DNA from 4 places in the Novosphingobium sp. genome. Region 2 is predicted to be linked to each of the others. Evidence: riboswitches for the same ligand, from Rfam matches in the RefSeq annotation. Region 2 holds a riboswitch; each other region holds the start of a gene.

Region 1 (7,879 bases), on a different contig from region 2:
GCGGGGTCGTTTTCGGGCTGGTCCCATGCCTGCTCCAGATCCGCGCGCAGGCTGTCGGGCAGGGCGGACAGCGCCTCCCGATAGGCCGAGAGCGGCCAGGCGATGGTATGGCCTTGCAATGCGGCGGCGAGTGGTTCGGCTGTGGTGTGGTATCCGGCCGCGGCCAGCGTTGCCAGCATCGCTTCGGCGCTGGCCAAGGCATCCAGACCCACGGCATGCGCCATCTGGTCGGCCCGGCCCGGATAGGTGGAGAGGATCAGCGCCACCCGCCGATCCCGCGCCGGGGTGACGGCCAGAGCATGCCATGCGCCCACCTTGTCAGCGATGGCCTCGATCCGTTCGGGATGGGGGCGGTGCAGCGTGCGGGCGCATTGCAGATCGGGATCGACCACCTCCGCCGTCTTGAAGCTGGCGACGCCCGCCAGCAGCCGTCCGTCAACCTCGGGCAGGACGACATGCATGGCCAGATCGGCTGGAGACAAGCCACGTTCGGCACCAGCCCAAGCCGTTTCATCGGCGGTGGAGAGCGCCACTTGAAACACCGGGCATCCAGGCCCGTCGAGTGGCGAGGCACCGTTGTCGTCACGCCCGGAAAAGGCGGTGGCATTGACGATGGCGGCGGGTGTGTGGTGGCTGAACGTGGTCCTGATCCATGCCGGAGCGCCCGGAGCCTTCAACGAGGGCGCGAACAACCCCGCCGCGCGAAAGCCGCGTTTGGTCAGCGCCGTGATCAGGGCATCGATGGGCCCTGTGTCGCCGCTGGTGAGATAGGCACGATAGAAGCTGACGACCACCAGCGGGGCCTCGCCCGCGATGGGCGCATCGACCACGCCAAAACCGGGCTGATACCAGCCGCAGTCTGGAATGGTGGTGGCGCCTTCCGGCGTTGGTGCGGGCAGGCCGGCGGCGCGTGCCAGTTCGGCCAGCGCTGCCTGAGCCGCCATGGCGCCGCCTGTGTCGCACAGATCGGCAAGCTGGCGCAGCACTGTTGGGGGCAGGGTGGAGGCCGCCTCCAGCGCGGGGTCGGGGCGCCCGTCAGCAGGCAGCACGGCAAGGGCAAGCCCCTCGCGCCGTGCCAGATCGCTCAGTTGCGCGAGGCCATAGGGCCAGTAGCCCGCGCCGCCGATCAACCGCACCAGCACCGCCTTGGCGCCCGAGACAGTGCGCTCGATATAGGTATCGACGGAGAGCGGATGTTTCAGCGCTGCCAGATTGGCCAGACGCAGTTCAGGCAAATGATCGCGCCCCGCATGCCATCCGGCCGCGAAAGCCCCCAGATCGCTGTCCGAAAAGGACAGGACGATCAGCGGCGCGGGGCTCTGGCCGAGGTCGGTCGCGACCTCGGTTTCCTCCAGCCCACGGCTCTCGCGGAAGATGACATGCATCGCGGAAGGGTTACGCCGGGGCCAGAACTGTGTCCAGCACCGCGCGGACGGCGGCGGTGTCGAGGTGATCGTGCTCGGCGATGACCACCAGTTGCGTCACGCGCGGGCGCTGGCCCCAGGGCTGGTCGTACTGATGACGCACACGCTCGCCCACCGCCTGAAGCAGCAGGCGCATCGGCTTGCCCTGCACCGCCACGAAGCCCTTTACGCGCAGGATGGACTGCTCGCGCGCCAGACGCTGCACGGCGGCGACCAGCGCTTCGGGATCGCCGACTTCGGGCAGGGTGATGATGGTGCTGTCGAAATCCTCGTGCTCATGCTCGTCCTCGCCATCGTGGTGGCTGGGGCGGGCGGCCAGATCGTCCTCGGCGGCGGCATTGAGGCCGAGGATGACGGCGGGATCGATCACGCCATCGGTGACAGGCAGCATGGGCAGTGGGCGCGGCGCCTCGGCGGCGATCACGGCGCGAGCCTGATCCAGCGTTGGGGCGTCCACCAGATCGGCCTTGGTCAGCAGAACGATGTCGGCGCAGGCGAGCTGATCCTCAAAGACTTCCGAGAGCGGGGTTTCATGGTCGAGGCTGTCATCCGCCGCGCGCTGGGCATCGACCGCCGCCACATCGGGGGCGAAACGGCCAGCGGCCACGGCCTCGGCATCGGCCAGCGCGATCACCCCATCGACGGTGATGCGGCTGCGGATCGCGGGCCAGTCGAAGGCTTTGAGCAGAGGCTTGGGCAGGGCAAGACCCGAGGTCTCGATCAGAATGTGATCGGGGCGCTGGGGCAGGGCCAGCAGTTTTTCGACCGTGGGGATGAAATCATCGGCCACGGTGCAGCAGATGCAGCCATTGGCCAGTTCGAGGATCGCGCTTTCGGGGCAATTCTCGTCGGCGCAGGCCTTCAGGATTTCGCCATCGACGCCCACCGTGCCGAACTCATTGACCAGCACCGCCAGGCGGCGCCCGCCCGGATTCTGCAGCAGATGGCGGATCAGCGTGGTCTTGCCCGAGCCCAGAAAGCCGGTGACGATGGTGACGGGGATTTTTTCCAGAGACATGGCTTAAAGCTCCAGCGGGGGAATGCGGGCGATGGATTGCTTGCGGAAGATGGTGGGGCGCTGGCGCCACGGCACGATGCCGTCAGGGCTTTGCGCATAGGCGCTGGCGCCGGCCAGAATGTCGGGCACATCGGCGTCGGACAGGCGGCCGTAGACATAGGTCCAACTGCCGGGCCTTGTCAGCGCGATGGAACAGCCATTGGTGCAGGCCGAGAGGCATTCGGTGGGGCGCACTTCCACGTCGCCATCCGCATTGGCGGCGCTCAGCGCCTGCGCCAGCAGGGTGCCGGGCACGGTTTCGCCTTCCTCGGGCGTCTGGCCCGCGCGGCAGGTGGTGCAGACAAAAAGGACGGTGTTGTGACCCACGACGCTTCAATTCCCCAATGAGGCGCGCCTGCACAGGCCATCGGGCACCGAACCCGCGTTCGGCGCCTGATCGACCGGCCACAGCGCACCCCGGCTGTCCGTTTCCTCGTGCTGGCAGGTCTCCCGGCTGGCGGATCGGGGGCAGTTACGCCTTGCGTCAGCTTCGCCTTCCCGTGCCTTGCGGCCAGTGGCATCGAAGCTGCCTCATCCGTTGACGGTCGCGGGGGCGGCTGTGCTTCGGGCTTGACGAAAGCCCTGTCACATTCCCTCTTCGCCTTTTGGTGGATTGCTCCGCCGCAAGGAACCAACGCGGTGGGGATTGCGGGATTGCGACGGGGCTGTCAAGGAATGCCGCGATCAGGAGTGTACCATGACCGCCGATGCCCCCGCCCCCGAAGCTGACTTTGACCGCCACAACGCCAAGATGGCCAAGAAAAAGGCCTCTCGCGACAAGATCATGGCCAGCAAGCAGGGCGAAAAGGGGCTGGTGATCGTTCATACCGGCACGGGCAAGGGCAAGTCGTCCTCCGGCTTCGGGATGATCCTGCGCTGCATCGCGCATGGCATGCCCAGCGCGGTGGTGCAGTTTATCAAGGGCGCCTGGGACACCGGCGAGCGCCGTCTGATCGAGCAAAATTTCCCCGATCTCTGCCAGTTCCACGCCATGGGGGAGGGTTTTACCTGGGAAACGCAGGACAAAGCCCGCGATATCGCCGCTGCGCGCAAGGGCTGGGACAAGGCCAAGGAACTGATCCGCGATCCCAACATCCGCATGGTGCTGCTTGACGAAATCAACATCGCCCTGCGTTACGAATATCTCCCGCTGGAGGAGGTGCTGACCTTCCTGCGCGAGGAAAAGCCCGAGATGACCCATGTGGTGCTCACCGGCCGCAATGCCGCGCCCGAACTGATCGAGCAGGCCGATCTGGTCACCGAGATGACTTTGGTGAAGCACCCCTTCCGCGGCGGCATCAAGGCGCAGGCCGGGGTGGAGTTCTAAACCTCCATGCCAGCCTTGATGATCCAGGGGACCGGCTCGAATGTCGGCAAGTCCCTGCTGGTGGCGGGGCTGTGCCGGGCGGCACGTCGGCGGGGGCTGAGTGTCGCGCCTTTCAAGCCGCAGAATATGTCGAACAATGCCGCTGTCACCGCCGATGGCGGAGAGATCGGGCGGGCTCAGGCCCTGCAGGCGATCGCGTGTGGATTATCGCCGCATACCGATATGAACCCGGTGCTGCTGAAGCCAGAGAGCGAAGTCGGCAGTCAGGTGGTGTTGCAGGGGCGGCGCATCGCCACGGTAAAGGCGCGGGAGTATGCCGCGCTGAAACCGCAGTTGATGGCCCCGGTTCTGGAGAGCTTCCATCGCCTGAAAGCTGCCCATGATCTGGTGATCGTGGAGGGCGCGGGCAGCCCGGCGGAGGTCAATCTGCGTGCCGGAGACATCGCCAATATGGGCTTTGCCTGCGCCGCGCAGGTGCCGGTGGTGCTGGCAGGCGATATCGACCGGGGCGGGGTGATCGCCCAGATCATCGGTACAAAGGCAGTGCTCTCGCCAGAGGATGCGGCGATGGTGCGCGGCTTTCTCATCAACAAGTTTCGCGGTGATCCCTCGCTGTTCGACGATGGCTATCGCCTGATCGAGCAGCGCAGCGGCTGGCGCGGTTTCGGCGTGCTGCCGTGGTTCGCGCAGGCCCATCTGCTGCCCGCCGAGGACGCGCTCGATCTTGGAGCCGTGTCATCGGGCGGGCGGGTGAAGGTGGCCGCTCTGGCCCTCTCCCGCATCGCCAATTTCGATGATCTGGACCCGCTGGCGCAGGAGCCCGATATCGATCTGGTGATGGTCCGCGCGGGGCAGGCGATCCCCGGCGACACAAAGCTGGTCATCCTGCCCGGCAGCAAGAGCACGCGCGGCGATCTGGCGTTTTTGCGCGCTCAGGGCTGGGATGTCGATCTGGCGGCGCATGTGCGGCGCGGCGGGTATGTGCTGGGGATCTGCGGCGGTTATCAGATGCTGGGCAGCGTGGTAAGCGATCCCGAAGGACTGGAAGGCCCGGCGGGCGAGATGCCGGGCCTCGGCCTGCTGGAAGTGGCGACCACCATGCAGGGCGACAAAAAACTGACGCAGGTTCAGGCAATCCACGCCGCCAGCGGGCTTCGGGTGGAGGGCTATGAAATCCATCTCGGGGTCACCAATGGCCCCGATTGCGCGCGGCCCTTCGCCCATATCACGGGGCGGCCCGAGGGGGCGATCTCGGCGGATGGGCGCATCATGGGCAGCTATCTGCACGGCCTGTTTACGCAGGATGGCTTTCGCTCGGCCTTTATCGCTAGCCTTGGCGCGCGGCCGTCAGGGTTGGCCTATGGCGCCCAGGTGGAGGCGACGCTCGATGCTCTTGCCGACCATATCGAGGCCCATGCCGATGTGGCCGGGCTGTTGGCGCTGGCGCAATAGGCGTCAGCGCCGCGTCCATTCATGCTGGTGGTTTTCCTGCCAGCCCGCACGATGCAGCAGGGGCGTATCGTCGGTAAATTCTGGGTGGCCGATGCAAAGCCATGCCGAGAAGGCCCAGCCTTCGGGGACCTCCAGCAGGCGCTCGATGGTGTCGGGATCGAGGATCGACACCATCCCCAGCCCCAGATTGTCCGCCCGCGCCGCCAGCCACAGCGTATGGATCGCCATGGCTGTCGAGGCCTGAAGCGTGGCAGGGATGCTGTGCCGCCCCAGGCCGTGCCCCTCGGCCGGATCGCTCACGGTGAAGACAGCCAGTTGCAGCGGCGCCTTGTCCAGCCCGGCCAGCTTGAGCCGGTTGTACTCGTCCAGCCGCTCACCCTCATAGCTTTGCGCGGCCAGAGCGTTGCAGGCGATGAAATTGTCATGGACCGCCTGGCGCAGCGCGGGGGCTTCCACGCGGATCACCCGCCATGGCCGCGCATTGCCCACCGAGGGAGCCAGATCCATCGCCGCCTGCAAGCGCTCGATCCGAGCCTCATCCAGCGGCGTATCGAGGAAATGACGCACATCGCGGCGCCAACGCATGATGCGCTCCAGCGTGGAGGCCTCGTCCTGCGTGAAATCCATTTATCTTGTCATCCCAGTGCGGCGGCAAGGCGCAGCCACTCTGCCTCCATGCCCGGCAGACCCAACCTTATCAAGCGTGGCGACCATGGAAAGATGCGGCTCCAGATGCGATGGTCGGCCAGATGGTTCTGAGCGGCCTGCGCATCCGGCGTGTCGTAAAGGCGGAAGAGATGCGTCCCACCCGCCAGCGCCCAGCCATGGGCCAGCGCCAGCGCATCGATCCGCTCGACTTCCTGAGCCAGACGCCGCGTCGTCGCCTGCGCCCATGCGGTGTCGCGCAGCGCGGAGGCGCCGATCTCCAGCGCGGGGCCTGCCACGGGCCACGGGCCTGCCATAGCGGTCAGGCGCTCGATGGTGGACATATCGCTGATGGCAAAGCCCAGCCGCACCCCGGCAAGACCATAGAACTTGCCGAAAGAGCGCAGAACCACCAGCCCCTGATCGCCCGCCAGCGGCGCCACCGACATCTCGGGCAGCGGATCGGCAAAGCTCTCATCCACCACCAGCGTGCCGACCCGGCCCTTCAGCGCGATCAGATCGGCGGGCGGGATGATCCTGCCGTCGGGATTGTTCGGATTGACCACCACCGCGATCTCGGCGCCGGCCAAGGCTTCGGGCGTGGTGACCTCTTCCACGTTGCAACCAGCGGCGGTGAAGCAGGCGGCATGCTCATTGTAGGTGGGCGAGAGCACGCGCACCTTGCGCCCCGCCAGCACCAGCGGCAGCATCTGGATCGCGGCCTGCGCCCCGGCCAACGCCACCATCGGTGCCTGCGTGCGATAGGCCTGAGCGGCGGCTGTCAGCAGGGCATTGCGCGCGCTGGCGGTGGGCAGGGCGGTCCATGCCTCGGGGGACAGGGGGAGCACCGGATAGGGCACGCGGTTGATGCCGGTCGACAGGTCGATCCAGTCATCGCCGCCGCGTGCCTTGCAGGCCCTGTCGAGATCGCCGCCATGATCGCGCCGGATAGTGTCACAGGGCATAGGTTTGGAATGTCCACATTGCGATCACACAGGGCGTCGCCGCGCACAATGCCGCCAGCATCACCACCCGGCGATAGAGTTTGAGGCCCGCCAGCAGATTGGCAGGCCTGGGATCGGGCGCATCGCCATTGAGCCATGGGTCCTGGCTCGGCCCCTCGGCATAGAGGCGCGGGCCGGACAGGCGGATGCCCAAAGCTCCGGCAAAGGCGGCCTCGGGCCAACCGGCGTTGGGCGAGCGATGATGCCGCGCGTCGGAGAGCATCACCCGCAAGGCGGTGATCGGCCGGTTGCAGGCCAGCACATAGAGCAGCCCCGTCAGCCGCGCCGGGATCCAATTGGCGACATCGTCGATCTTCGCGGCGGTGCGGCCGAAAAACATATGGCGCGGCGTGCGATAGGCGATCATCGAATCCAGCGTGTTGATCGCCTTATAGGCCGCGATCCCCGGCAGGCCGAGCAGCACACCCCAGAACAGCGGCGCGATCACCCCGTCCGAGGTGTTCTCGGCCAGACTTTCGGCAGCGGCGCGGGTGATGGCGGGCTTGTCGAGCTTTTCGGGCGAGCGGCCCACGATCATCGAGACCGCCTTGCGCGCGCGCGGCACATCGTTTTCGGCGAGCGGTTCGGCCACGGCGGCGACATGGTCATGCAGCGATCGCGCCGCAAGCAAAGGCCACGCCAGAATGCCGCCGACCACCGCGCCCGTCCAGTCCCGCACCAGCAGCAGGGAAAGCGCCAGCGCCACACCGCCGGTCAGCAGGATGATGCCCAGCGCCAGCATCGTGCCTCTGGACTGGCGGGTGTCGTCGTCCTCGTTTTCGTCGTTCCAGTGCCGGTCGCCCAGCGCGATCAGGCGGCCCAGCCAGCTCACCGGATGGCCGATGCGGGTGTAGAGGAACATCGGCCAGCCCAGCATCGCTTCCAGCGCCAGTCCGATCAGCATCTGCGCGGCATGCAGGGCCATCATGGGCAGGCTTTCTGATTGACGCCGGCGATGGCCCATTGCGCG
Region 2 (7,879 bases):
GAAAGGTCGAGGTATGCATTTCATCATTGCACTCATCATGGGCGGGATCATTGGCTGGCTTGCCGGCATGATCATGCGCGAATCCGGCGGCATCCTCTGGAATGTACTTGTCGGCTGTGTTGGATCAGTAGTCGGCCGTTTCCTGCTCGGGACCTTCTCGGGCCAAGGCCACTTGACCGAAAATCCCTTTGATCCAAGAACCCTGCTCGTAGCATTGGCGGGTGCCATCATCCTGCTTGCAATCTATAATCTGATCAAGCGCGGTACGATGCGATAACAGATCAAACCTGCCCATCGCTTCCTGCGCGTCTAAGGACTTGACCTGATGCGCCCCTCGCCCCGTTCGCCTGTGCAACAGCGATCAAAGGCGCTTCAGGCCCCAACGCGCAGCTTTTCGGGTCAGGACTCATTGATCAGAACCAGAAGCGCACGGTTGCCCTGCTCCCATCATTCGGATCAGAGCAGCCAACATACTAGTGAGCAGTTTCAACGCCTGATGCAGGACAATGGCGTGACCTGCTCCATGAGCCGATCGGGCAATTGCTGGGACAAATGCGGCGATGGAGAGCTTCTTCTCTTCCCTCAAGACCGAACGGGTCCGCAAGAAGGTCTACCGGTCACGCGATCAGGCCAGAGCCGATGTGTTCGATTATATCGAGCGTTTCTACAATCCCACCCGCAGGCACTCGATCCTGGCTATCTCAGCCCTATCGACTTCGAACGCCGGGCTGGGGTAGCCTAAAGAAGCTTATCTCGGTGCCCTTCAAACCGACAGCAGGTCAGACACAGCAACCTTTCAGTCCCCAAAAGCAACAGCAGGAAATCAAATTTCACCACAATCCGGGTGATTACAAGATATAGGCAGTGGTCTCCATCGCCACTTCCACCCCGGCCATCCCTCTTTCCATCAGCATCAGGAACATGCGGTTTGCCTCGGCCTGGTCTCCAGTGCGGCCATAAGCCTCATGCGCCTGAGTAAAAGCGACACTCCACACCGAAGCGATTAATCCGGCGGCAAGAAAAGCATGCGGATCATCGGGCGGACAACCGGCGGCTTCGGCCATGACGCCAGCCAGCCCCCTCACGAAATCGTCGCGCATCTGGCGGGCCCGCGCCTTGAGCGCCTCACTGGCCAACGCAGTTTCAACGAAAAGATAGGTGTCGCAAAAGACCGGAAAGGAAGGATCGGGTTCCTCGATCAGGCGATGCGCCAGCGCCTTCAGGGCCCGAATGGGCGACATGCCCGCCTCCCGCGTCCGGATCGCCGTGAAAGCCACGTCGCGGATTTCCTGTTCGCGGTCGAAGAACATGTCCTCCTTGCGGGGGAAATGGTTGAACACCGTCATCCGCCCCACATCGGCCGCCTCGGCGATCTCGTCGATCGTCACCTGGTCGAAGCCCCGCTGAAAAAAAAGCCGGGTCGCCACATCGGAAATAGCCTGACGAGTCAGCAATCGCTTTCGGGTGCGCCTTGGGGCGGTCGGCTCGGGCATTGCCTTCTTTCTGTACTGAGTATATTTATAGATCGAATCTAGAAACTGTCATCGATAATGAGAGCGCCATGGCCCATCCGTCAACCTCCATCTCCACGCCCGCGAAGACCGAAACCCTCCCCGTGCTGATCAGCGGAGCAAGCTTCGCGGGCCTGGCCACCGCCTTTTGGATGACAAGGCTCGGCCACCGGGTCACGATCATCGAAACCGCTGAGGGCTTGCGGCGGGGCGGCACGCCCGTCGATATCGAGGGTGAGACGATCGACATTCTCGGCCGCATGGGGCTGTTTGATGCCGTGCGGGCCAGGGCGCTTCCTCCGCGCAATTTCGCGTTCAAGGATGAGCACGATACGACCCTTGGCGAGCTGACGGCAGCCTCGCCCGCCGAGGATCAGACGATGGCGCGTTACGAGATCCATCGCGACGATTTGCTCGATATTCTGTTCGCATCCTTAGACGGTGCCGTCGATCTACGCTTCGGGCGATCCATCCGGCAGTTGCGGCAAGGGCCGGATGACGTTTGCGTAACCCTCAACGACGGATCGCACCATCGCTATGCGCTGGTGTTTGGCTGCGACGGCAATCGCTCCAACACCAGATCGCTGGTGTTCGACAATGCCGACGCGGCCTCCTATTACATGGGCGGCTATTTCTATTTGCGGGTGGTTCCGGAAACCGGTCTGCTGCCGCCAAACTGCACGCAGGTCTTCAGCCAGCCCGGTCTGACCGCCATGTTGAACGGCTATGACGACCGCACCGATATCGCGCTGGCGTTCCGCAGCGAGCAGCAGATCGACTATGATTTCCGTGACAAGGCACAGCAACGCCAACTGATCCTCGATCATTTTGAACGCCTCGGCTGGAAGGTGCCTGCTATGCTGAAGCATGTCGCCGTCGAGGGCGATTTCTATTTCGATCAGGCGAACCAGATCAGGATAAAGGCATGGTCGAAAGGGCGCGTCGCTCTGGTGGGAGATGCGGGCTATTGCGTGTCGCCGGTCGCCGGCATGGGCGGTTCGATGGCGCTGATTGGAGCGGCACGTCTGGCCGACGCCTTGCAGCAACAGCCAGACGATCACGCCGCTGCTTTCCGTGACTATGAAGACGGGCTGCGCCCGTTTGTCGAAGCGGTGCAGGAGAGGGCTGCGACGGAAGGTATGTCGACGCTGTTCCCGGCGGACGACCGCGAACTTGAAGAGCGCAATCGCAAGATTCTCGAACGGGAAATCGATCTATAACAACTGTCTCTTGCAGAACTGCCATACATATATTCGACGCATGGCGTAAAGAGATACGATGTATCGTTACTACGCATATCCTGCCTCAGCAGCTTTGCCGATACAATCAAAGAGGCCTTCCTAACCTCGCCATGGACACCGCTCTACCATGTAGCGCCCAGGCAAGCTACAAAGCGTCTTTTTTTGAACGTTGTCATGAAACTCGGAACTCTCTCGCAGCCGAGATTGGCGGCCACGCTTTGGATCGAAGCCCCGCCCGCCAGCCGTTTGACCGCAAGCACGACTTCAACCTGGCGCCGCCAGCGAGCAAAGCTTAGGCCTGTTTCGCGGACATAACTGCCGTCCGCAGGTCCGATTGGCGTCGCAAAGCTGCCGATCATTCACCTCGCCCACGGAGGCGATGAACGCCAGACCTTGGGACTTTGCTTCCGTTTCCAAAACCACCATCGGACGTTGGAATTTAGCCCAAAAATTGCCATTCGCCGTGGGGCCGTTCTTCATCAGCCAGGCCTTCTGACGTCTAGAAGGAGTGGCGCCGCATGCCGCCGTCAACGAGCATGACGTTAACGGGGATGGTCGCGGCATCAGAGCGAGTGGTTGCACCCAACCGCCAATGAGCGATGACCATCCCCACTTATGGACCTATGGCGCCGTCAGGATTTAAGGTGCCTGTTCGGCCAAAGCGGCACCGTCCAGCCGCCGGATCTTTCGCTCGCGTGCATTGAGCCACCAGCCAATCTGAGGCACCCAGCTATCAAAGGGGGTTTCAGCACTCGACACGCCGAGTGCCCGCTCGGCACGGTGCGGGAAGTGCGGATCGTGGAGCGCCTCGCGGCCAATCGCAACCATATCTGCCTCGCCATGGGCGACGACCGCGTCGGCTTGGGCAGGAGTGACGATGAGACCGACCGCCATTGTACGAATGCCTGCGTCACGCGAGATCTGCGCGGCATAGGGCACCTGATGACCATATCCATTCGGGTGATCATAGGTGCGGCCGACGCCGCCGGACGAGACGTCGATGACGTCCACCCCAATGGCTGCGAGCTCGCGGGCGAAGATCACGCTGTCCTCGATGGTCACGCCATCACGGCTACCATCGACGGCGGAGATGCGGACGAAGAGCGGCTTGTCGCCGGGCCAGATCGCGCGAAGGTCGCGAGCGATCTCAAGCGGAAGCCGCATGCGATTTTCGAGGCTGCCACCATAGGTGTCGGTGCGCTGGTTCGTGAGCGGCGACAGGAACGAGTTAAGCAGATAGCCATGCGCGGCGTGCATCTCGAGCACCTCGAACCCGGCGGCAAGCGCCCGGCGAGCCGTATCAGAAAATGCGCCACGAATGCGCGCGAGGCCGTCTGCGTCGAGTTCCTCAGGCGTCAGCCAGCCATCGTCGACCGGAATCGCGCTAGCCGACACGACGGCCCAGGGATGGTCGCCTCGAGCGACATCTTCATCGGTCAGCGGACCGTCGCCATAATAGGGGCGCTGCATGCTCGCCTTGGGACCGGCATGGGCGATCTGGATCCCCGGCGTGGCGCCCTGCGATTTCACCATCGACACGATGCGCGCGAGACCGTCGATCTGGGCATCATCCCACAAGCCAAGGTCGCCATGAGTGATTCGGCCTTCCGGCGCTACGGCGGTGGCCTCAACCATCACAAGCCCGAAGCCGCCCAAGGCGAATTTGCCATAGTGGACAAGGTGATAGTCGTTAGCGAAGCCGTCGGTGGCTTCGTACTGGCACATTGGCGATAGGGCGAGGCGGTTGCGCAGCCGAACACTCCGCAGCTCCAGCGGATCGAAAAGATTAGCCATCATGTCTCTCTGTGATTGAGCCGCTTGCAATGCGGCTGCACGAGTCTATTTGTAATGAACGCTACAACCCCTCATTTGTAGTGATCGATACAAACAGTCAACCCCTCGCGATCAAAAAATGGCGAGGACCAAGGGAGCATCATGCAGACCGAAGCGAAAATCGCGCTCCACCGCAGCAAGGGTAAGGCCCGTTTTGATCGCGAGGCCGCGCTCGAGAAAGCGCTTGGCGTGTTCTGGCGCCATGGCTTCGCGCCGGCGTCGATCGCTCAGCTTTGTGCTGCCATGGGGATCAACCCGCCCAGCCTATACGGGGAGTTCGGCAACAAGGCGCAGCTCTTCATGGCCGCAGTGGACCATTACGAGCGGACCTACTGGGACCAGAACCGCGACGAGATGGCTGCCGAGCCAGATGTCAGGTTGGCCATATCGAGCTTCTTCGCCTCAGCCGCGCGTATTCTGACGCTGCAGGACGTGCCGTGCGGATGCTTGGTCGTGACGGCAGCGGTGAACATTCCCGACGATGCAGCTGATGTCGCTGACGCGCTCAAGGCGCTGCGCAAGCAGACGGAGCAGGCGTTCCGCGATCGATTGACGCGAGGCGTGAGCGATGGCCAGCTCCCGGCCGATGCAGATGTCGATGCCCTTGCCAGCGGATTGAATACCTTGCTTGAGGGAATGTCGTTGCAGGCTAGCAGCGGAGCCACAACTTCGGATTTGCTGAAAATTGGCGGATGTGCAGTCCGTTTATTGGTCTGACTGGAAGCTACGGCGGTTAACCAAGCCTTGCTCTGCCGGCTCCGCGCCGTCCGGTCTTCGCTGGAAACGCTGACAAAACCGCCATTCAGGGCGGCGATGCCAGGCGCTGAAAGCAGTCATAGGCTCAGCGGCAGACAATTAACTACAATGGCTGCACCCCATCAAAGAGCTGCAAATCTTAAGTACAAAAAATGACCTGTCTCTTTCAAAGCTGAGCGGATCGCTGTGAACGCTGGCCTAGATAACCACATATAAAGATTTCTTTATATGATACTTGACAGCTTGGCTGAGATGGTGTCTCTGCATCCTGTCAAGGTTCCCCATCCCAGATTCCACAAGGGTCCGCGCGGTGGGGCTAAGACGGGAAGCCGGTGGTGCCCGAAAGGGCAGAGTCCGGCGCTGCCCCCGCAACTGTAAGCGGCGAACGGTGGTTCCATTTCGTGTCACTGAGCCTTGCAAAAGCGCTCGGGAAGGCCGGAACCACCGTGATGACCCGCAAGCCAGGAGACCTGCCTTCGGCGCCATAACGTTCCTCGGACGGGGGTTCCTCCGGTGGATCGCGCTTGTCGCACGCGCCGGAGGTCTATGCCCTGCGGCGACGCTTATGCTGGCGCGTTCTTCCTTCGGCCCCTCCGCCCGGCAAAGCAGGTGATCGGCCGATGTTTCCAGTCCTGTTTCCCCCCGGCAAGCCATGCGCGAATGCGTCGGCGCGTCGTGTTAACGGTGTTCATCCCCGCCTGACGCGGCGCGCGCCCACCCATCCATCATCCCGAACCGTCATGACGGGCCAGCCAACCTGCTGGTCCGAAGGAGATGTCGCATGCCTGTCGCACACGCCCAGCCCGCGCTGGATTTCAACTTCACCATCAAGAGCCTGCGCTTGGATGAAGATTATAACCCCTCTGAAAGTACGCGTATCACCACCAACTTCGCCAATTTGGCCAGAGGGGAAAACCGCCGGGAGAACCTGCGCAACACGCTGGTGATGATTAACAATCGCTTCAATTCGTTGGCGCATTGGGATAACCCCAAGGCCGACCGCTATTCGGTTGAGCTTGAAATCATTTCGGTTGAGATGCGCGTTGAAGATCAGGGGGCCAGCTTCCCGGTGATTGAAATCCTGAAAACCAACATCATTGATAAAAAAACGCAAAAGCGTCTTGAGGGCATCGTCGGGAATAACTTCTCGTCTTACGTGCGCGATTACGACTTTAGCGTCTTGCTGCCGGCGCACAATAAAAACACGGCGGAATTCAACATTCCGGATGATTTCGGCGATTTGCACGGCAATATCTTTAAGCACTTCGTCAATTCAAACGCATACCATGAGAATTTCAGCAAACCGCCGGTGATCTGCCTCAGCGTGTCCAGCAAAGACACCTATCATCGGACGGGCAATCAACATCCGGTGTTGGGCGACGAATATCGGCAAGACGGCGCTTCGCTGACCGACCGGTATTTTAAAAAAATGGGCCTGCAGGTGCGCTACTTCATGCCGAAAAATAGCGTTGCGCCCCTGGCGTTTTATTTCCCCGGGGATTTGCTGAGCGATTACACCGATCTGGAACTGATCGGCACCATCAGCACGATGGAGACCTTCCAGAAAATCTATCGACCTGAAATTTACAACGCCAACTCGGCGGCGGGGCAATACTATCAGCCAAGCCTGAATAACCAGGATCATTCATTAACCAAGATTGTTTACGATCGCGAAGAGCGTAGCCAGTTAGCGATTGAGCAGGGGAAATTTACGGAAGAGCAATTTATCAAGCCCTACAAGCCCATTCTTGAGCAATGGTCTGCTCACTACGCGCTTTGATTCACTCAAATACAGGTCATCTATTATGAAAATATTGCTCCCTACGTCGACCGCCGGCAGCTTGCCTAAACCTTCCTGGCTGGCCCAACCGGAAACCCTGTGGTCGCCCTGGAAATTGCAGAATGAAGAATTAATCGAAGGGAAACAGGACGCCTTGCGTTTGTCGCTGGCAGAGCAACAACAGGCCGGCATCGATATCGTCAGCGATGGCGAGCAAACGCGCCAGCACTTCGTCACGACGTTTATCGAGCACCTCAGCGGCGTCGATTTCGAGAAACGCGAAGTGGTTAAAATTCGCAATCGCTATGAGGCGAGCGTGCCAACCGTCGTGGGGGCGGTCGCGCGCCAAAAGCCCGTTTTCGTTGAAGACGCCAAATTTTTACGCCAGCTGACCAAGCAGCCGATCAAATGGGCCCTGCCGGGGCCGATGACCATGATCGACACGCTCTATGATGACCACTATAAAAGCCGCGAAAAGCTGGCCTGGGAATTCGCCAAGATCCTCAACCAGGAAGCCAAAGAGCTCGAGGCCGCCGGCGTCGACATTATCCAGTTTGATGAGCCCGCATTTAACGTGTTCTTTGACGAGGTGAATGACTGGGGCATCGCCGCCCTGGAGAGGGCCGTTGAGGGGCTGAAGTGCGAAACGGCGGTGCATATCTGCTATGGCTACGGCATCAAGGCCAACACCGACTGGAAGAAGACGCTGGGCTCGGAGTGGCGGCAATATGAAGAGGCGTTCCCCAAGCTGCAAACGT
Region 3 (7,879 bases), on a different contig from region 2:
CTCGCGCCGGGCGACCTCAACGAAAATGCGCAGTTGCTCAAGCGTCATGCGCAGCGATGTGCCCGCTGCCGTCTCCCTTGGCAAGCGGCGGGGTGGCGCCATGGCCGGTGGTCATGCTGCGCAGCACGCCGTCGCGGCGGATCAGCCCATGCATCAGCGCCGCGCCCAGATGGGCAAGGATCAGCGCGAAGAACAGCAGCGCCACCACCGTATGCGCCCAGCGCAGGAAGGCATAGAGCGCCAGATCATGCGGCAGGATCGCGGGCAGCACCAGCGGCCCCACCTGCACCGGATAGCCCCCGGCCGAAAGCATCGCCCAGCCAATCAGCGGCATGCCCAGCATGCTGGCATAGAGCAGCACATGCGAGCCCTTGGCGACCATCTGCTGCAGTTGAGGCAGATCGCTGGGCAGCGGCGGCGCGCCGGTCAGCAGCCGCAGCGGCAGGCGGATCAGCACCAGCACAAGGATCGCGATCCCCACCGGGCGGTGCAGCGCCAGCAGCATGGGATAGAGCGGCCCGGCGGTGGAGACCATGCCGACGCCGATGAACATCATCGCCAGCACCATCAGCGCCATCAGCCAGTGAAGCGCGCGCAGCAACGGGTGGAAGTCCTGAGGATGACGGCTCATTGACCCTTCTCCTTCAGCATGTCTTGTCCGGCGGCGCTGGTCCGCGGCCCCTCGCCCGCGCGGCGGGTGAAGGAGGTGGAATAGGTCTTCGACCGCGCGCCCAGCAAAGGATCGTCAGAGGGCGCGATGCCCGATGGCAGGATGGTGGGGTCGAAGTTGAGATCGCGGCAGGCGCCCTGTTCCTCGCTCTGCACGGCACTCAGGGTCAGCACCCCGGCCTCCACGCTGCGATGCGGGCCGGTCCATTCCACGGTGGCCTTGTCGGTGACATCGCCGGGGTTGGCGACCACCAGTTTGAGATGCCAGCGCGAGGGGCCCTTGGCGGTGCGCGCGATCATCTCCTTGAACAGGGCGTCGCGCGGCAGGTCCGCCAGCTTGGCCTTGTCGAGGCCGGTCAGCGGCGCCTCGGGCTCGAACTGCCAGCGCACGAAGCGGGTGACGCCCTTGGCATCGGTGAAGCGGAAGGCGTTGATGCTGTAATAGGTGGCATTGGCAAAGCTGTCGGGCAGCACCGCCTTGGCCATATAGGCCAGGAAGGCGGGCACCTCGGGATGGCTGACCATAAAGGGTTTGACCAGGGCCGGGTCGGGCTTGCCGGTCTTGGGATCGGGCGTGGTGGCGCGCTGCAGGCCCACGAAGCTGGGCACATCGGCCACCGGGAAGATCGGCGTATGGTCCATCGCCATGCGCCATTCCTGCCCGTCTGGGCTGCGCATCACCAGCGCCATCGAGTGGAAGACATTGCGCCCGTCACTGGCCAGCGGATTGCCCCCGCCCAGCGAGAAGCGCCCGGTCACCGGATAGCTGCCGGCACGCAAACTCGACGCGGTCGTCAGATCTTCCCCAGCGCCGCTCGCCTGGAACGAGCCGCTGAAACACAGCCCCTTGGCATGGGCGCGGCGATAGCCGGGGAAGACCCCGCCATTGGCTTCCAGCGCATTGGCCACCTCGCCGCCGCTGATGCGGTGCGGGCCGATCCAGCCGGCGGCCCAGCCCAGTCCTCCGGCCAGCACGAGAACAGTGGCGCCGATCAGCGCGGCGGGAACAAGAGGATTGCGTGTTGGCGGCATGGAGACATCCTGTCGGCAAGGCTTGGCGTGGAAGGCTTGAACATATCGGACGTATGAGAGGACCTCATATATCCGTTTCTTATACGAAGCCATCACCCAAAAGGATGCGTTCTCTTGTCAGCCCTGATGGTTGGGCTTGTCGAAGAGAGGGATTTATTCCTCTTCCTCACCGCCTTTTCGCCGGTCCTGTCCGGGCAGGATGTTGTCGTGAAAGGCCGGTGACAGGCGCCGCTCCATCAGGCGGCAGGCCTCGGCATGCAGCAGCAAGGCGCGCGAGATCGCCTGCAGCAGATCGATGTGCAGCGCCCGCCTGCCGATGCACAGATCGTCGATCTCCGCCTCGCTGAGCCCCAGGGTCCGCGCCGCCGCATGCGGACCGCCCAGCAGCTCGACCGCCAGGGCAAATCGTTCGATCTGTTCGACCGGAAGCATGGACCATCATCCCCTGCGGCCTGTTATGGCCTGCTTGTGCCATGCCCCCATTCATGCCGTCTGTCACCGGCAATTCAAACTTGCATCAGGGCATGAATTCTGATGTTAAGCGCCCGTGATGACGACAGGACAACCTGTCGCGTCCCAACCCGCATCGGTGCCCGCAAGGGCTTAATAGGGAACAAGGTGAGGATCATCCGATCCGAAACCGGGCTGTCCCTGCAACTGTGAGCGGCGAGTGCGATGCACGCGGCATCCTGCCAAAGGCGCGGGATGCGGCCACTGGGCCAGACGCAAAATCATGCGGGGCTCGGGAAGGCTTGTGCACCGCGCGACGACCCGCGAGCCAGGAGACCTGCCGCTGCGTGTCGCTCTTGCCCGGTCCAGGGGATGGCCAAGGCACGGATATCCGTCTGAGCGACGATCAGCATGGCCGGGGGCCATGGACGCCGCAGCGAGCGGGCCACAGCGCCTGCCCGCCTCGTTTCGGCGCGGGACTGACCGTGCCGGATCGGCGCGGGCCAGACCTTGCCCCCTGCCCGTCGCCCGGCGCCGGAGATTGATGATGAAGAGACCGTCAGGCCCCGTCCGTAACCCTGGGTGAAACAGGGTGTAACACCGCGCCAACCGTAAAGAACTTGTCCGCCGCGGCGGCAGTTCGCAGGCCCGGCGAGGCCGCACCGGCATCGCACCCGGCACGCATCACGATATCGATAAAAGAAACAGGGGGATCACCCATATGACACGCAACCTTCGCAAGAGGCCGCAGACGGCCCTGCGCCCGATCTGGCTGGCCGCCAGCATGCTGGCGCCGCTCGGCAGCGCTCAGGCCCAGACCGCCGCAGAGGCCGACAACATCCTGGTCATCGGCCAGCAGAGCCAGACGCTCACCCGGCCCGACGCCACCGGCAGCCGCCTCAACCTTACCCCGCTCGAGACCCCCGCCTCGATCGCCAGCATCGATGGCGAGGCGATCCGCGCGCGCGGCGACATGTCCATCGCCGAGGCCGAGGCGCGCGCGCCCGGCTTCTTCAATGTCGGCAACCCCGGCAATGGCGGCACGGCGCTGGCGGCGCGCGGCTTTGCCGGCCAAGGCTCGATCCTGCAACTGATCGACGGGGTGCGTCTGTTCCCGGCGGCGGGCACCATCACCTTCCCCACCGACCCGTGGATGGCCGAGCGCATCGATATCCTCAGCGGCCCGGCCTCGGTGCTTTATGGGCAGGGATCGCTGGGCGGCGCGGTCAATGTGATCATGCGCAAACCCAACACCCAGCGCACCGAGTTCGAGAGCGAGATCGGCTATGGCTCGCAAAACACCTTCCATGCCGCCGCCGGGCTTGGCGGGCCGATCGGTGAGCGGCTCTCCTACCGTGTCGATGCCAGCTATCGTCGTTCGGACGGCTATGTCGATCGCGGGCATTCGGACAGTCTGGCGCTGTCGGGCACCTTGCGCTGGGCCACCACCGACAGACTGACCTTCACCCTGCGAGAGGATTACGGCGACCAGCATCCGATGAAATACACCGGCACGCCGCTGGTGAACGGCAGGCTGGATCTGGGGCTGCGCCATCAGAACTACAATGTGGGCGACGCGCATATACGTTACCGCGACAACCGCACCACCTTGCAGACCGACTGGACGCCGTCAGACAGCATCAGCCTCACCAATCTGGGCTATGTGCTGACCAGCAAACGCCAGTGGCGCGATCTGGAAAGCTATTGCTGGGTGGGGGCTAATGGCAATTGCCACAATGGCTACAACTATAGCCCCGCGACGCCCGGCAACATCTATCGCACCGACAATTTCGGCATCGGCCATGACCAGACCCAGTGGGGCGATCAGGGCAGCGCCACGTTCAAGATCCCGCTGTCGGGCAACATCAGCACCGATCTGGTGGTGGGCTTTGATGTCAACAGCATCGCGCTCACCTATTCGAACGATTTCGGATCGGACGTGCAGGAAGACAGCGTGACGCCCACCGGTTTCAACCCCGGCCTGTTCTACGACACGCAGGGGATTGCTCCACGCTATCGCACCCAGACGACCGAATATGCCTTCTTCGCGGAAGACCGGCTGAAGTTCGGAGACAAGTTCTCGCTCATCACCGGCATCCGGCATGAGAATGACGAGATCAAGCGCTGGACCCGGACCTATCCCACCGGCAATGGCGGCGTGGATGCGTTTGTGTTCGACAAGAAACTGACCAACACCACCTGGCGCGTGGGCGGCGTCTATCAGCCGGTGCCGACCGTGTCGCTCTATGCGCAATACAGCACGGGCACCGATCCGCTCGGCACGCTGACGACCTATTCCTCCGCCCAGACCCAGTTCAGCAATGCCACCGGCAATCAGGTGGAAGTGGGCGCCAAGGGCAGCTTCTGGGGCGGGCGCGGCACGGCGACGCTGGCGGCCTATCGCATCGTGAAGAAAGGCCTGCTCTATCAGCAGACGCTCTCCAGCCCGATCCAGCAGGTGGGGCAGCAATCGTCGAAGGGGATCGAGGCTTGGGTGTCGCTCAATCTGCCCGCCGGTTTCGGGATCGACGCCAATGGCACGGTGCTAAAGGCGCGCTATGACGACTTCTTCTCCGGCGGGGTCAGCTTTACCGGCAAGGCGCCGCCCAATGTGCCGCAACAGGCCGCCAATCTGTGGCTGCGCTGGGATGCGACCAAGCAGATCCGCGCTCAGGCGGGGCTGCGCTATGTCGGGCACACCTACTCGGATACCGCCAACACCTTCCGCGTGCCGGCCTATGCGGTGGTGGATGCGGGGCTGGCCTATGCCGTGAACCGGCATGCCTCGGTGGATGTCCATATCTACAACCTGCTGGACAAGGCCTACGCCCAGACCACCTACAATGACGAGCAGTGGATTCTGGGCCGCCCGCGCTCGGTCGACGTCTCGCTGCGCACCAAGTTCTGAGGGTCTGAACCATGGCATGGCAGCATCAGGCCAAACGCTGGCTTTACCTGACCCACCGCTGGGTGGGCATTGTCACCTGCCTGCTGTTTGCCATGTGGTTCGCCTCGGGGCTGGTGATGATCTATGTGCCCTATCCCTCGCTCTCGCCCGCCCAAAAGCTGGCGGGAGCGCAGGCGATCGACTGGCGGGCGGTGAATGTGCCGCCACCCGTTTCCCCCGACACACGCGCCCTGACGCTGGAGATGCGCGATGGCCAGCCGGTGTGGCGCTTGGAACCATGGGGGGCGCCCACAATCACCCTGCCCGCGCATGGCGGCGCCGTGCTGCCCCCGGTGGATGCGGCTGTAGCAAGGCGGGTCGCGCAGGGTTTCAGCCATACAACGGTGCGCGATGTCAAACAGATCACCCGCGACCAATGGACCGTCGCGGGCGGCTTCGACCGCCACCGCCCCTTGTGGAAGGTCAGCCTGGCCGATGCGGCGGGCACACAGCTCTATGTTTCCTCCAGCAGCGGCGCGGTGGTGCAGGCCACGACGCAGCGCATCCGTTTCTGGAACTGGCTGGGGTCGGTGCCGCACTGGCTCTATCCCACCGTGCTGAGGCAGGACAATGCGGCATGGCGGCAGGTGGTGCTATGGGTTTCGGGCCCCTGCATCGCCGGAGCCCTGGCGGGGATCTGGATCGGCCTGCTGCGCACGCGTGTGGGGCACCGGCGCTTCAAGGGCGGGCGGATGACACCCTATCACGGCTGGATGCTGTGGCACCATGTCTCGGGGCTTGGCGGAGGCCTGTTCCTGATGGCATGGATTTTCAGCGGCTGGCTCTCGGTCGATCCGGGACGGTTGTTCCAGAAGGCCGATCTGCCGGAGCAAGCCGAGCGTGCCTATGCGATGGGCACGCCGATGCCATCGGTGACGCTGGAGCGATTGCGCGCCCTGGGCAGCGATGCAAGGCAGATCCGGCTGTCGCGCGATGGCGGGCTGGCGCGGCTTGCGATCTTCAACGGCGATGGCATTCGTCGGGTCTACGATGCCAGTAACGGACAAGCCTTAAGGCCCTCAGACGCCACCATCGCCAAGGCCGCCCAAACCCTCATCCCCTCCGGCCACCTTATCGCCATCGAGCGGCTGACCGCGCCCGATGCCTATTGGTACGATGTAGGCGCCCTGCCCCGTCTGCCCGTCCTGCGCCTGCGCTTCGACGACCCCGCGCAAAGCTGGTTGCATATCGATCCCGAAACCGGCGTGATCATCGAACATCTGGACTCGCGCCGCCGCACCTATCGCTGGCTGTTCGATCTGCTTCACAAATGGGACCTCAATGCGCTGACGCTCCACCGCCCCTTGTGGGACATCTGGCTGTGGCTGTGGTCGCTGCTGGGGCTGGTCACTTCGGTCAGCGGCGTGTGGATCGGCTGGAAGCGGCTGAGGCGCGCCTGAACCATCAAATCCGCGCCGAGATCGGGCGATGGTCCGACAGGGTCAACGGATCGGCGCGGTAGTCGAGCGGCGCCAGATCGCCGCTGGCGATGATATGGTCAAAATCCCGCCGGGGCCGCCATGAAGGCCAGCTTGCCGGAGACGTTCCGGCCGGGCGCCCGTCGGTCAGCGCGCAGAAACCGGCAATCGGCGCGCTGGCGCCGCCACAATTGAAATCGCCCATCGCCACCCAGCGCGGCGCCCGCGCCAGCCCTCTGGCGATGACGGCAAGCTGCGCCGCCTGATCCGCCGCCCCAAGGCTGAGATGCAGGCAGGCCACCCGCAGGCGCTCCGGCCCCGCCACATCGACGATCAGGCAGCCCCGCCCCGCCACGCGGCCCGGCAGCTTCAGATCCTCCACGATCTCCAGCGGCCAGCGGCTCAGGATCGCATTGCCGTGGCGCGACACGCCGGGGATCACCCGGTTCTGCTGGACCGCGACAAAGCCATGGCCCGATGCCGCCGCGATCAGCTCGATCTGGCTGCGATAGCCCGCGCGCCGCCCGCCCAGATCCACTTCCTGCAGGCAGACCACGTCATAAGGGGTGATCTCCCGCGCGATCTCGCGCAGGATCGCGGTCTTGGCGGCGGTGTGGATCACCTGCCGATGCGCGTGGAACAGATAATCCCGGTAGCGCTTGGTACCGATGCCGGCCTGAATGTTCCATGTCAGCAACTTCATGGCGCAGTCAGCCTTTTTTCGTCACAACGGTCGATAAAGCGAAGTTGCGAAGGAGCCACCTTGTTCCCGACAGTCTCATATCCGCTGATGCTCCACGTGCTGGTCGCAACCATCCTGTCGCTGCGCGTGCTCTATCGCAAGCTTCAGGTGAACAGTGCCTTGGCCTGGATCGTGGTGCTGATCGCCATGCCGATCGGCGGGCCAGTGCTCTATGTGCTGTTCGGCGCCCCCAATCTGGGGCGGCGCAGGCTGGAGCTGGGGCACCGCATCCGCAGCTATTACGAGAAGGCCTATGCCATCGCCCGCGCCGATGCGGCCAGTGTGGATGCAATCCCCCAGCCTTTCAACGCGATGGCGGCTTCGATCGCGCGGGACAGCGGCTTTCCCGTGCTCTCGCATAACCGCTACACGCTGCTGAGCGACGCGGGCGACATTCTGCAGCGCATGGCCAGCGACATCGACGCCGCGCGATGCGACTGCTGCCTTGAGTTCTACATCATCGACCCGCGCGGCCGCGTGGAGGCGGTGCTGGAGGCGGTGCTGCGCGCGGCGGGACGCGGCGTTGCCTGCCGCATTCTGGCCGATGATTTCGGCAGCAAGGGCTTCTTTCGCTCGGACTGGCCCGCGCGGCTGAAAGCGGCCGGAGTCAGCGTCACGCGA
Region 4 (7,879 bases), on a different contig from region 2:
GGCCACATCGCCCAGCGCGACGAATTTGCGCTCCAGCACCTCATGGCGCTCGTCCAGCTCATATTCGTCCTCAAGACGGGTGTAGAGACGGTCGAGATCGGGGTGGTCCCAGAGCAGATCGGGCCGGTCATTGGCCTGAGCGCTGCCCATGATGCGATGCCGCGCCGCCAGCGCATTGCCCACCAGCTGCATCGCCCGCTTGATCGAGAGATGGGCCTGCCCGTTGCTGTGCAGATCGGCCACCAAGGGGCTGATCCGGTCGAAGGCTTCGGACACCAGGATTTCGTCGCGCGAGAGCATCACGCTGCGCGCCAGGACCACGGCCACCAGCAGGAAGCGCTCGGGGCTGGCGTCGATCAGTTGCACCTGTCCGTCCGCCGCGATCTTGTCGTTGGAGCCGGGCTTGACGATCAGCACGGTGCTTTCCGTTTCGGGCAAGGCCTCGGGATCGAAGGTATGAGGCAGCAGCAGCGCGTCGGGCAAATCCTGCGCCACCTCCTCATCGCTGATCGACACCACCACGCCATCGCGAAACACGATGGTCAGCCCCGGTCCGAACACCGCTTTTCCGGCCCATTCGCCGGTCGCCTGCGCGTCGGCGACGTAACGCGTGTCGATCCGCTCGCCGATCAGTCTTGCGCTCAGGCGATAGCGCGCTGCCTCGGGCACCCCTCCGAGCAGAACGAAATCGGGAAGACCTGCGGTTTTGGGAAGGGCCATGAAGGAAGCTGCTCCGCTTTAGCGCTGGATCTCCCTGCCAGCGGCAGGTTTCGCTTGCGCGACACCCCGCTCTTTCAAACCTTTACCAATAATCGGCCATCAGCGCACCAGACCATTCGGGCTGGCGCAGATCGCCCCGCGGCAGAAATTCGCGCATCACCGGCTTGATGTCGAGGACTGGTGTCCCATCGATCGCGTCCAGCCCCTCGACCTCCAGCCTCGTGCCCGAGACGCCGAGGATCCGGCACACCGTCACGCCGAGCCGGTTGGGCCGGTTCTTGCCGCGCTGGGCGAAAATGCCCACCAGTGGCCAGTCGGCGCGGCCACGCGGATGTCGGGCGCCGGTTTCGATGCGCTCGGGCGGCACGCGGTCGAAGAGGAAGATCACCTCGGCATGGCTGAAATCCGCCAGCCCCGCCAGCGCCTCCGGCCCGAAGCGGTCCGCGTCCAGGTCGATGGCGGCCCGGCTCTCGCCCCAGTGATCGTCAAGCGGATCGGCGCGTCCGCCGCGCACATGGCCGATGGGGGTAAGGCTGAACTCCATGATGCTGCTCCCGAACCAGATCCGCAGGCAGGCCCTGTATAGGCAGCCAACCTTGGGCCGGGAAAGAAGATTTGGCCCGCTGGCCGCGAAAGCGCCTTGGCCAAGCCCTCCATCTGCCCTATCAGGCCCGAGCAAGCCGGTCCTGCCGGTTTTGCATCCCGCACCGGTGCCCGCAAGGGCTTGAAAGGGAACACGGTAAGGATCGAGGATCCGAAACCGGGCTGTCCCTGCAACTGTGAGCGGCGAGCGCGATACGCCTGTGTCACCCCAAGGAGGGTCGGCACGGCCACTGGGCCGGACGCAAAATCATGCGAGGCTCGGGAAGGCTGCGCATCGCGTGACGACCCGCGAGCCAGGAGACCTGCCGGTATGGGGTCGCTCTTGCCACGGCCCAGGGGATGGCCATGGCACGGTCCACCGTCTGGGCGACATCAGTATGGCCGGGCCCTAACGGGCATGCTTTCGGGCGTCGCAGGCGCGCGCCTCTGGCATGCCGACCGCTTCGGCGGTGGCGCGGCCTGTCGTTTCGCGGGCGCCGACGGACGTGTTGCAAGATGGAACGTTTACTTCAAGGTGCTGGGCAGGCTTCCGCCACCAGCGGCGGGATGACGCCGCTGCGGCGGCGCATCGGGGCACTCTATGCCTTTTTGCTGGTGGCCAATCTGGGGGTGTGGATCTGGGGCTGGGTGGTGCTGCACCAGGCGCCCGGCATGCTGGGGACCGCGCTGCTGGCCTATACGCTGGGGCTGCGCCATGCAGTCGATGCCGACCATATCGCCGCCATCGACAATGTGACGCGCAAGCTGATGCAGGATGGCCAGCGCCCGGTCGGCACGGGTTTCTTCTTCGCCATCGGCCATTCGGCGGTGGTGCTGGTGGCCACGCTGTTGATCGCGCTGATGGCGGGCGCGGCCACGGGAATCGAGGGCTTCAAGGCAACAGGCGGGTTGATTTCGACCTGCGTCTCGGCCTTTTTCCTTTTCACCATCGCGGGGATGAATTTGATGATCCTGCGCGCGGTCTATCGTTCCTATCGCCGGGTGCTGGCGGGCGGCGTCTATGTCGAGGAGGATCTCGACATGCTGCTGGCCGGGCGCGGGTTGATGGCGCGGCTGTTGCGCCCGCTCTTCCGCCTGATCACCCGCAGTTGGCATATGGCGCCGCTGGGCTTTCTGTTCGGGCTGGGCTTTGACACCGCGACCGAGGTAGGGCTGCTGGGCCTCTCGGCCTCTCAGGCCGCGCAGGGCATGTCCTTCAGTGTGGTGCTGCTGTTCCCGGCGCTGTTTGCGGCGGGCATGGCGCTGATCGACACCACCGACGGCATCATGATGCTGGGCGCCTATGAATGGGCCTTCGTCAAGCCGATCCGCAAGCTCTACTACAATATGACGATCACGCTGGTGGCGGCGCTGGTGGCGATCCTGATCGGCGGGATCGAGACTTTGGCACTGATCGCCAGCCATCTGCGTCTGACCGGCGGCTTGTGGGATGTGTTCGATGATCTGGCGGGCAGCTTCAACCTGCTGGGCTTCGGGATCGTCGGCCTGTTCGCGCTGAGCTGGGCGCTCTCCTTCGCGATCTACCGCTTCAAGCGGCTCGACGAGGTCGAGGTGCGGTCAGCGTGATCGCCGCAGCAGATAGATATCCATGATCCAGCCGTGGCGCGCGCGGGCCTCTGCCCGTGCCGCCACGATGGTCTCGCTCACCTGCGCCAGAGGACCGGACAACAGCATCTGGTTGCTCATGCCCACATAGGCGCCCCACCAGATCGCGATACCCTCGGGCGGCAGATGCCGGAACGAACATTCCCCATCCAGCATCACCACCACAGTCTCGACGCCCGCAGGCCAGTCCTCCTCGCGCAGCCGCCGCCCGGTGGTGACCAGAAAAGGCGCCCCCACCTCATTGAGCGTGATGCCATGCGCGGCGGTCAGCACATTGATCGACATCAGCCCCGGCACGACTTGCACGCTCACATCGGGCAGGCGCCGGGCAATGCGCAGGGAACTGTCGTAAAGCGCCGGATCGCCCCAGACGAGCAGCGCCACGCGGCCATCCGTGAGGTGATCGGCAATGGTCCGCTGCCAGACCTTGGCTATGGCATCATGCCAGTCATCCACGCGCCGCAGATAATCCGGCTGTGCCGGATCGCGCACCGGCAGATCGAACTCCGCGATACGCGTGGCCGAGTTGGTCAGAACATCCTCGCAGATGGCCCGGCGCAGATCGGCCAGATCGGCCTTGTCGGCGCCTTTGCGGGGGATCAGGATCAGGTCGGCGCGGTTGATGGCCTTCACCGCCGCCAGCGTCAGTTGATCCGGCCCGCCCGTGCCGATGCCGATCAGAACCAGCTCGATCATGCGCTGGCCTGCGCAATCATATGGAAGAAGCTGCCCGTGGCATGGCCCCGGCGCGACCCGGTTTCGGGCACTGCCGCGCCATTGGCATCCACCACATGGGCCAGCGGGTCATCGGGCTGGGCGAGGATGGTGGCGTAATGGAACTCATGCCCACGCAGCCTTGCGCCCGCCGCGTAACCGGGGATCGGCGCCTCCAGCGTGGCGAGGCGATAGCCCAGATGCATCCGCCTTTTGGCAAAGGAGGTTTCCAGCCCCAGCAGCCCGGCCATGCGATGCTCCACCCCCTGAGCATCGACCAGCACTTGCCCTATCGCCATATAGCCGCCGCACTCGCCATGCACCGGGCGGGTTAGCGCAAAGGCTTGCAGTCCAGAGCGAAACCGCTCCGCCGCTGCCAGCTTGCCGGCATGGAGTTCGGGATAGCCACCGGGCAGCCAGCAGACATCGGCACTGTCATCGGGCGCTTCATCGGCCAGAGGCGAGAAGGGCAAAATCTGCGCCCCCGCCGTCCGCCATCCCGCCAGCAGATGCGGATAGACGAAGGAAAAGGCGCTGTCCCACGCCAGCGCCACCCGCTGCCCAGGCGGGGGCACGCCGAGGACTTCACCCGAGGCAAAACCGCCCGAGGCCAGAGCGCGCAGTCGGTCAAGATCGACATGCTCGCCGACAAAACCGCCCAGCGCCGCCAGCGTGGCCTCCAGCCCTTCATGCTCTTCGGCCTGCACCAGCCCCAGATGGCGCTCGGGCAGGGTGAGGTCGGTGCGGCGGGGCAGGGCGCCCAGCACCTCGATCCCCACCTGCGCCATGCCATTGCGGATCAGCGCCTCATGCCGGGGGCTGGCCACCTTGTTGAGGATAACGCCCGCCAGACGAACATCCTGCGCCATCCGCGCAAAGCCCAGAGCCACCGCCGCCGCCGATTGCGCCTGCCCCGACACATCGAGCACCAGCACCACCGGCCATCCGGCACGCGCCGCGATCTCCGCGCTGGCGCCATTCCCGGTCTCTCCGGCGACGGCCACGCCATCGAACAGCCCCATCGACCCCTCGGCCAGCACCAGATCGGCGCCCTGCGCCACAGCGGCGAGGCCTGCCATGCGCTTCTCGCTCATCGCCCAACTGTCGAGGTTGAAGGAAGGCCGCCCGGCGGCGGCGGCATGAAACGCCGGGTCGATGTAATCCGGCCCGTTCTTGAAGGGCTGCACAACCAGTCCCCGCGCGCGAAACGCGGCGAGCAACCCCAGCGTCACCATGGTCTTGCCCGCGCCCGAAGCCGGGGCGGAGACGATCAGGCCCGGCGCCATCAGCGGTCTTCCGGCCAGCGCCATCAGCGCTCGTCCGGAAAGCGGGGCGAGGTGCCCATCGGGCGATAGCGCCGGTCGTAGTCCTTGGCGTAAAGCTGGCTTTCGGCGAAATCCTCATGCCCGATGGCACGGCCAACGAGGATCAGCGCGGTGCGCTCCATGCTGCCGTCCACCGCGCTTTCCAGCGTCGCGAGCGTGGCCCGCACGATCCGCTGATCGGGCCAACTGGCGCGCCAGACCACCGCGACGGGGCAGTCGGCACCGTAATGCGGGGTGAGTTCGGCCACCACCTTGTCCAGCAGATGGATCGAGAGATGGAGCGCCAATGTCGCGCCAGTCGCCCCGAAAGCGGCCAGGGTCTCGCCCTGGGGCATTTGCGTGGCGCGGCCCTGCGTGCGGGTCAGCACCACGGATTGCGCGACGCCGGGCAGGGTCAGTTCCGCCTCGATGGCGGCGGCAGCGGCGGAGAAGGCGGGCACACCGGGCGTCACATCATAGGGCACACCCATGACGCGCAGCCGGCGCATCTGCTCGCCCATGGCCGACCAGACCGAGAGGTCGCCGGAATGCAGCCGCGCCACATCATGGCCCTGCGCATGGGCAGCGGCGATTTCCTCCATGATCTGGTCGAGCGAGAGCGGCGCGGTGTTGATGATCCGCGCGCCGGGCGGGCAATGCGCCAGCACGCCCTCCGGCACCAGCGATCCGGCATAGAGGCAGACCGGGCATTCGGAGATGAGCCTTGCGGCGCGCAGGGTCAGCAGGTCGGGCGCGCCGGGGCCGGCGCCGATAAAATGGACGGTCATGATGGGATCCGGATAGCGATGGCGGCGCTGGCCGATCCATCGGTGGAGATCTGGCGGGATGCCGCGATCCGGGCGTCAGCGCCGATGGCGACCAGAGCGAGAGCCTCGGCCACCGAGCCGGTGGCGAAACGGGCAAGGATGCGCGGCGATCGGGTTGGCGTGGCGATGCCTGAAAGGGCTTCGCGCGGCAGGGCTATCAGAGGCAGACCCTTGTCGCGCGACAGGGTTTGCAGGGCCGGCAATGCGGCCCGTTCCTGCAGCGCGGCCAGCGCATCGATGGGATGCTGCTCGGCAACCAGCCGCAACGCCTCATGCAGTGCCTCGGGGGAAACATCGGCGCGGCAGCCCAGCCCGGCGACACAGAGCGGAGCGCTCATCGCACCACGCTCCATTGCACGACGGGTCGGGCGGGCTGCCAGCCGCGCATCGACCCCAGAGGCGCGGCCTGCGCCAGCTCTATCCTCAGCAGATCGCCGCCATGGCGGGCATGGGCATGGAGAAGCAAGGCCTCGGTTTCCAGCGTGACGCCATGCATCACCAGCCGAACTCCCGGCGCCAGCATGGCCCAGAGGCGGGTCAGCAGCCCCTCATCCGCGCCACCTCCGACAAAGACGGCGGCTGGCATCGGCAGATCAGGCAGATCGGCATGGTCATGCTCGATCACCGTCAGGCGATGGCCGAGGCCGAAGCTTTGCCCATTTTGACGGATGTTGGCGGCGCGGTCGGGCTTGCGCTCCACCGCCACGGCCCGCCCGCCGGCCAGACACCATTCCACGCTGATCGAGCCCGAGCCCGCCCCCAGATCCCACAGCATCTCCCCCGCACGCGGCGCCAGCGCCGACAGCGCCAGAGCGCGCATCGGCCTTTTACTGATCTGGCCATCATGCGCGAAGAGATCGTCAGCCAGCCCGCTGGCGCGCGGCAGACCCGCAGGGCCGTTAAAGGCAATGGCTATGGCCACAGGTGCTTCCACATCGTCGAAAGCAATATCCCGAGCGGGCGCGGATCGGATGCGCTCCCGCTCTCCACCCAGAGCTTCCAGAATATGGCACAGGCTGGCGCCAAACCCGCGCTCGCTCAACCATGCCGCCAAGGAGCCTACCGAAGCCCCATCGCGCAACAGGCAGATCGCGCGCGCGCCGTGGCTCATCACCGGCACCAGCCTCTCGAAAGGGGCGGCATGCAGGCCGAGGCAGGCGGTGTCCTCAAGGCTCCAGCCAAGCCGGGCCGCAGCCCAACCGAAGGTTGAGGGAGCGGGAAAGGCGCGCCACTCAGCCGTCGGCAGATGCCGCGTGATGCTCGCCCCACCGCCAAACCAGAAAGGATCGCCCGAGACCAGCATGGCGACGTGCCGCCCCTTCAGCGCCAGCACCGGATCGACGCTGAAGGGCACCGGCCAGATATGCGCGCGCGGATCACCCTCCAGCCCGGCCAGAGCCAGATGACGCGGCGCGCCGAAAATATGTGTGGCCTCGGCAAGCGCCAGACGGCTTGCGGGGGGGAGGGCCTCTGCCCTATCCTCGCCGATACCGATGATCGACAGCCAAGCCTTTTCCGTCACAGCCTCAACCATGCCACGCGTCCTGCTGTTGGGCGGCACCAGCGAGGCCAGCGCAATGGCGCGGGCTTTGGCCGGGGCAGGGGTGGAGGCGGTCTTCTCCTACGCCGGGCGCACGGCGAGCCCCATCGCTCAGCCCCTGCCGGTGAGGATCGGTGGTTTCGGCGGCGTGGAGGGGCTGGCGGATTATCTGCGGGAGCAGGCGATCACCCATCTGGTGGATGCGACCCATCCCTTCGCTGCGCAGATCAGTGCCAATGCTGTGGCCGCCTGCGCTCAAACGAGCACGGCGCTGATGGCGCTGGAACGCGAAGCCTGGGCGCCGCAAGACGGTGACGACTGGCGTATCGTGCCCGATCTGGAGGCTGCCGTTGCCGCCCTCCCATCCGATCCGGCGCGGGTGTTTCTGGCCATCGGTCGGCAGAATCTGGAGGCCTTTGCGGGGCTGCCTCATCACTATCTGCTGCGCTTTGTCGATCCCGCGCCTCAGCCCCTGTCGGGCGCCAGCGTGGTGGTGGATCGCGGCCCCTTCACCGTGGCGGGCGATCTGGCGTTGATGCAGGCCCATGGCATCACCCATGTCGTCG

Evidence for each region. A riboswitch is a leader RNA that binds a small molecule or an ion and turns the genes downstream of it on or off. The one in region 2 is predicted to bind cobalamin.
Region 1: it holds a riboswitch for cobalamin, as region 2 does, so the genes downstream of both, ABDW49_RS09605 (DUF1636 domain-containing protein) here and ABDW49_RS23025 (DUF1852 domain-containing protein) in region 2, are expected to answer to the same signal.
Region 3: it holds a riboswitch for cobalamin, as region 2 does, so the genes downstream of both, ABDW49_RS15305 (TonB-dependent receptor) here and ABDW49_RS23025 (DUF1852 domain-containing protein) in region 2, are expected to answer to the same signal.
Region 4: it holds a riboswitch for cobalamin, as region 2 does, so the genes downstream of both, ABDW49_RS09540 (HoxN/HupN/NixA family nickel/cobalt transporter) here and ABDW49_RS23025 (DUF1852 domain-containing protein) in region 2, are expected to answer to the same signal.

What each region holds. Positions count from the first base shown of each region.
Region 1 covers NZ_JBCNLP010000001.1:2,060,894-2,068,772, forward strand. The annotation lists gene cobN (cobaltochelatase subunit CobN) at 1-1,385, opposite strand, end outside; gene cobW (cobalamin biosynthesis protein CobW) at 1,396-2,442, opposite strand; gene ABDW49_RS09605 (DUF1636 domain-containing protein) at 2,446-2,808, opposite strand; cobalamin riboswitch at 2,904-3,132, opposite strand; gene cobO (cob(I)yrinic acid a,c-diamide adenosyltransferase) at 3,179-3,808, shown strand; gene ABDW49_RS09615 (cobyric acid synthase) at 3,815-5,260, shown strand; gene bluB (5,6-dimethylbenzimidazole synthase) at 5,264-5,887, opposite strand; gene cobD (threonine-phosphate decarboxylase CobD) at 5,896-6,870, opposite strand; gene cbiB (adenosylcobinamide-phosphate synthase CbiB) at 6,860-7,837, opposite strand; gene ABDW49_RS09635 (histidine phosphatase family protein) at 7,834-7,879, opposite strand, start outside.
Region 2 covers NZ_JBCNLP010000006.1:685,059-692,937, reverse strand. The annotation lists gene ABDW49_RS23055 (GlsB/YeaQ/YmgE family stress response membrane protein) at 14-277, shown strand; partial or broken gene ABDW49_RS23050 (IS3 family transposase) at 446-742, shown strand; gene ABDW49_RS23045 (helix-turn-helix domain-containing protein) at 849-1,493, opposite strand; gene ABDW49_RS23040 (FAD-dependent monooxygenase) at 1,493-2,731, shown strand; gene ABDW49_RS23035 (NADH:flavin oxidoreductase/NADH oxidase) at 3,392-4,549, opposite strand; gene ABDW49_RS23030 (TetR/AcrR family transcriptional regulator) at 4,688-5,302, shown strand; cobalamin riboswitch at 5,599-5,834, shown strand; gene ABDW49_RS23025 (DUF1852 domain-containing protein) at 6,123-7,121, shown strand; gene ABDW49_RS23020 (methionine synthase) at 7,147-7,879, shown strand, end outside.
Region 3 covers NZ_JBCNLP010000001.1:3,334,478-3,342,356, forward strand. The annotation lists gene ABDW49_RS15285 (LysR substrate-binding domain-containing protein) at 1-48, opposite strand, end outside; gene ABDW49_RS15290 (cytochrome b) at 38-631, opposite strand; gene ABDW49_RS15295 (catalase family peroxidase) at 628-1,701, opposite strand; gene ABDW49_RS15300 (hypothetical protein) at 1,855-2,133, opposite strand; cobalamin riboswitch at 2,272-2,511, shown strand; gene ABDW49_RS15305 (TonB-dependent receptor) at 2,873-5,059, shown strand; gene ABDW49_RS15310 (hypothetical protein) at 5,071-6,498, shown strand; gene ABDW49_RS15315 (endonuclease/exonuclease/phosphatase family protein) at 6,503-7,219, opposite strand; gene cls (cardiolipin synthase) at 7,280-7,879, shown strand, end outside.
Region 4 covers NZ_JBCNLP010000001.1:2,047,773-2,055,651, forward strand. The annotation lists gene ABDW49_RS09530 (RMD1 family protein) at 1-720, opposite strand, end outside; gene ABDW49_RS09535 (SAM-dependent methyltransferase) at 803-1,264, opposite strand; cobalamin riboswitch at 1,412-1,648, shown strand; gene ABDW49_RS09540 (HoxN/HupN/NixA family nickel/cobalt transporter) at 1,870-2,889, shown strand; gene cobF (precorrin-6A synthase (deacetylating)) at 2,881-3,624, opposite strand; gene ABDW49_RS09550 (cobyrinate a,c-diamide synthase) at 3,621-4,952, opposite strand; gene cobM (precorrin-4 C(11)-methyltransferase) at 4,952-5,734, opposite strand; gene ABDW49_RS09560 (cobalamin biosynthesis protein) at 5,731-6,111, opposite strand; gene cbiE (precorrin-6y C5,15-methyltransferase (decarboxylating) subunit CbiE) at 6,108-7,307, opposite strand; gene ABDW49_RS09570 (cobalt-precorrin-6A reductase) at 7,306-7,879, shown strand, end outside.